DNA from 2 places in the Simiduia curdlanivorans genome. Region 1 is predicted to be linked to the other one. Evidence: predicted binding sites of a transcription regulator. Region 1 holds the regulator's gene; the other holds the start of a gene.
What was found. The regulator PhoB, encoded in region 1, activates phosphate uptake and scavenging genes when phosphate is short. The targets are predictions, from matches to a motif close to TGTCATAAANNTGTAACA.

Region 1 (2,407 bases):
AGATTGCGCGGCTGCTTCGCCACCGAATGGGTTTCGTCGATTAGCCGGTTGAGCAGTGGATAGAGCGCAACCGGCTGATGCCGCTCGGGATTAACCTCTGTCTCGAGCACCGAAAGCGCAATTAGGTCGTTCACCAGCATGTGCATGCGCGAACACTGTTGTTGCATTTGCGCGAGTGGTTTCTGCCAGGCCTCGGGTTTATCGTCGGCGTCGGCGAGAGTCTCTAAATAGCCTTTGAGTACCGTCAGTGGCGTGCGCAGTTCGTGCGATACATTGGCGACGAAATCTTTGCGCATTTGCCCAAGCTTGTGCAGCGAGGTAATGTCGCGCGCCACCACTAGCCGTTCGTTTTGGCCATAGCGGGTGACTTGGAACTGCAGGCGCTGGTCTTTATTGCGCGAGGCGGGTAAATCGAGCGGCTGCCGGTAGTCTTGGTTTTCCATGTAGGCGACAAACTTGGGGTTGCGCACATAGTTCACCAGTGGCTGGCCTTGGTCGGTTTTCTCAAAGGCAAAGAGGCGCTCGGCAGCTGGGTTCCACCAGTCGATATTGCCCCGGCTGTCGAGTAACAGCACCGCATCGGGCAGTGCGCCGGTGGTTTCCTGAACGCGATTTAACACCTGCCTCACGCGATCCGACTCTTTTTCCTGGCGCTTTTGCAGCCGGTAAATGCTTTCGAAAATATCAGACCAAATCCCACTGGCCTCCGGCGGCGGCGATTTTTTGCGCTGGTTTAGCCACAAATCCAGCTGCCGTATTTGCCAAAGCATCCAAAAGATATAGAGGGTACAACCCAGCAACAGCGTGACCAGCACGGAGCCATTGGCCAGGCCAAAACCAATGCACAGCGTGGTGAACAGGGCGACGCGCTTGAGCTCGGCATGAAATCCTCTTAACACGAAACGTCCTTATTTGCTGGCGACTTTGGTGGAGAATCGATAGCCCGAACCGCGCACGGTTTGCACAAATCTGTCGTGTTCTTGCATGGATAGAGCCTTGCGCAGGCGCCTTATGTGAACGTCTACCGTGCGCTCATCAATATACACATTGCCGCCCCAGATGTGGTCGAGCAGCTGGCCGCGATTGTACACGCGCTCTTGGTGGGTCAGGAAAAAAGCCAGCAAGCGGTATTCGGTTGGACCCATATCCACCGGCTCATCGGCGATAGTAACGCGCTGGCTAATGGGGTCTAGGCACAATTGATCGACGGTGATGGGCTGTTCTGGTGTATCGGGTTCGATACGGCGCAGCACGGCCTTTAACCGCGCAATCAGCTCGCGCGGCGAAAACGGCTTAGTGATGTAATCATCGGCGCCTGTCTCTAGGCCCTGAATTTTATTATCTTCCTCGCCCTTCGCCGTGAGCATGATAATGGGGGTTTTGGCCGTGATCTCTTCGCGCTTTAACCGCCTAGCTAGCTCGATGCCCGATGTGCCCGGCATCATCCAGTCTAACAGGATTAAATCGGGCTTCTCATCAATCGCCAAGGCGTGACCCTGCTGGGCATTTTCCGCTTCTAGACAGCGGTAGTCTGCCATCTCCAAGGCCACGCGCAACATGTCGCGAATGGAGGGTTCGTCATCGATGATCAAAATGGTCTTTTTGCTCATAACCGGTTCGTCTGCACTTTGGTTGGACCTGTATTAGATTACGGTTAGATGACAGTTATATGACGAGGCCTCTAATCAAGCTAGCAGGGTATCAGCCAGTATGCCGGCAAATATCACCGCGCCCACCCATTTGTTGTTAAGAAAGGCCTGAAAGCAGGCCTTAGGTTGGCGTTTGCGGCTGAGCCAGAGCTGCCAAATAAACAGCAAAGCGGCACCAGCTAGGCCGGCGAGATAGTAGTGCCCAAGCTTAAAGTGATCGCCCGCCAACCACAGCGCAAACAGTGTCATTAGCTGCAAACAGCCGATAATCACGAGATCCAGTTCGCCAAACAGTATGGCGGTGGATTTAACCCCAATGCGCAAATCGTCGGCGCGATCCACCATGGCGTAGTAGGTATCGTAGGCCACGGTCCAGAGTACTACGGCTGTATATATGAGCCAGATGCCGTTATCCAGATCACCGCGCACGGCGGCAAAGGCCATGGGAATACTCATGGCAAAGGCGGCGCCCAACACCACTTGCGGTAAGTGGGTGTGACGTTTCATGTAGGGGTAAATCGTTGCGAGTGCCAAGGCACCAAAGGCCAGCGAAAGGGTTAATAGGTTGGTGAGCAGGACCAGAAAAAAGGCGCAGATAATGAGCCCAGCGAAGCACAATAACGCGCCGGACGGCGTCACTTCGCCGGTTGCCAGAGGGCGCGACTTGGTGCGAGCCACTTGCCCGTCGACCTTGCGATCGGCGTAGTCGTTAATAACACAACCCGCCGCGCGCATAACAATGACGCCTGCTACAAAGA
Region 2 (2,407 bases), on a different contig from region 1:
GCAGCACCTCAATGTGGGGTAAGTTGGCCTTGCGCAATGCCAGCGCCGTCTCGCGAATTTCACGCTCGCCCGCTAAGAACACTAATATATCGCCACCGCGCCGGCTGCTGCCCTTTTCCGCCTGCAGCAACTCTTCAATAGCGGCGCTAATATGCTCGGCCAGCTCGCCTTCATCATCGAGCACCGGCCGATAGCGAATGTCCACTGGGAAGGTACGGCCCGAGACTTCGATGATAGGCGCGCCATCAAAGTGTTCGGAAAAGCGCGCCAAATCAATGGTGGCGGAGGTAATGATCAATTTGAGGTCGGGGCGCTTGGGCAATAGCTGCTTTAAATAGCCCAACAGGAAATCAATATTGAGCGAGCGCTCGTGCGCCTCGTCAATAATCAAGGTGTCGTAGCGGGTGAGTAGCGGGTCATTCTGAATTTCGGCCAACAAAATGCCGTCGGTCATCAATTTTACGAGGGTGTTGGCGCTGCTCTGATCGTTAAAACGCACTTGATAGCCAACCCGATCACCTAGGGAGGTGTTCATTTCCTCGGCGATGCGCGCGGCCACCGTGCGCGCGGCTAAGCGCCGCGGTTGGGTGTGGCCAATAAGCCCGCGCTGGCCGCGGCCAATGGATAAGCAAATTTTTGGCAGCTGCGTGGTTTTACCCGAACCGGTTTCACCGGCCAAAATCACCACCTGATGCGCGCCAATTAACTGAGCGATTTCACCCGCGCGCTGGCTCACCGGCAGGGCCTCGGGAAAGGCAATCTCAGGGACCAATGCGGCGCGTCCGGCCATGCGCTCCCTAGCCGCTGCCAAACTGGCCTCTATCTCGCCAACCATCTCGCCAACCAGGTGATCCGCCGGCTGCTGCCGCTCTAATCGCTTGCGTAACCGGTGCAATTGCTTACGCAGCAGCGCCGCATCAGCGATCATAAGTTGATCAAGCTGTGGGTAGAGCGCGCCGATATTTACTGCCGTCATAGAAAAAGCCAAACCAGACAAAAGGCGGAATTATAGGCCGATGACCCGCGTGGGTATAGCGCGTGGGTATAGATAGACGCCGAGTTGATGGCGGCAAGCCCGCTTGCTTCGCCTTCCCTACCAACCGCTAAACCGGCGACCGCGTGCTCGAACCTGCCCGATCAACCTAAGGGTTATGGACAAAGCACCAAGCTCACTACAGCAACAAAAAAATCCTGGAAACCACGCGATAGATGAGCCTATTTCACGGCAATAAACTGAAAAATAACTGTCATATTGGCGACATAATTCTGTCAAAAAAACCAACAATAAACTTCATATTTGCGTTACAAAACTGACATTTTAGTACGTTAGTATGGCGCACCAAGTAGGTCATTGCATGAAAATAAAACCTGCCAACTATAAACCAACGGTTTCTTTATCTTTAGGAAAACATCATGAAAATTCGTAACGTATTTGCACTAAACCTACTCACAGCAGCGCTGTTTGCCTGTGGTGGCGGCGACGTAAATGTATCGCCCACTAACATCGATAACTCAGTGGACAACAGCGTTAGTTCTGGCGGCGGTTCGGGTACAAACAACCCGTGTGCAAGCTATGCCGTAGACGGCCAAGCGTTGCAAGGTTCTTTCGATGGCAACAACTGCTTTTACGATGCCACCTTCGTCGGCGTAAACAAACCGCTCACCACAGATTTAAGCATTCCGTTCATTTCCGGCGTACATATTTTTGCCAGCAGCCTGTTTGTCGGCGACGACGTAACACCCGCTGAAGCTGCCGCCGGCGTTGCTATTCCACAGGAAGGCGACGGCCCAACGCTAACTATTGCTGCAGGTAATAAACTCGCTTTTCAAAACCCAAGCGACTACGTACGCATTTCACGCGGTTCACAAATCATCGCCAATGGTTCGCCCGCTGCACCTATTACCTTCTCTAGCTACAACGATTTAGTGTTAAACAACGAAACCCCCGGCGCCGTAAGCAAGTGGGGCGGCATCATGATCAACGGTAACGGTATCACCAATAACTGTACCGACGCTCAGCGCACTGCCGGCACTTGTTCGGTACAGTCAGAGGGCCAGGAATCCTACTACGGTGGCAACAACAACGCAGAGAGCTCGGGTTCACTTAAGTATGTTGTGGTAAAACACTCAGGCTTCGCTGTTGTTGTAGGCGACGAACTCAACGGCATTACCTTTAACGCTGTTGGTTCAGGCACAGTTGTTGATTATGTGCAGGTATATAACACTTACGATGATGGCTTCGAATTCTTCGGCGGCGCGGTAAATGTTAAACACGCTGTACTGGTCAACGTACGCGATGACTCCTTAGACTTTTCCGATGGCTACGTGGGTCATATTCAATACGCCATCATCAAGCAAGACGATAGCAACCGCTGCATCGAAGGCGACAATATTTCAGATAGTCGCC

Region 2: a site for PhoB is predicted at 1,246-1,263, ahead of QWY82_RS17640 (beta-helix domain-containing protein). Genes of this name have one in related genera too.

Annotation. Positions count from the first base shown of each region.
Region 1 is NZ_JAUFQG010000004.1:840,965-843,371, reverse strand. It holds gene phoR (phosphate regulon sensor histidine kinase PhoR) at 1-899, opposite strand, end outside; gene phoB (phosphate regulon transcriptional regulator PhoB) at 909-1,610, opposite strand; gene ubiA (4-hydroxybenzoate octaprenyltransferase) at 1,686-2,407, opposite strand, start outside.
Region 2 is NZ_JAUFQG010000006.1:871,193-873,599, forward strand. It holds gene hrpA (ATP-dependent RNA helicase HrpA) at 1-976, opposite strand, end outside; gene QWY82_RS17640 (beta-helix domain-containing protein) at 1,414-2,407, shown strand, end outside.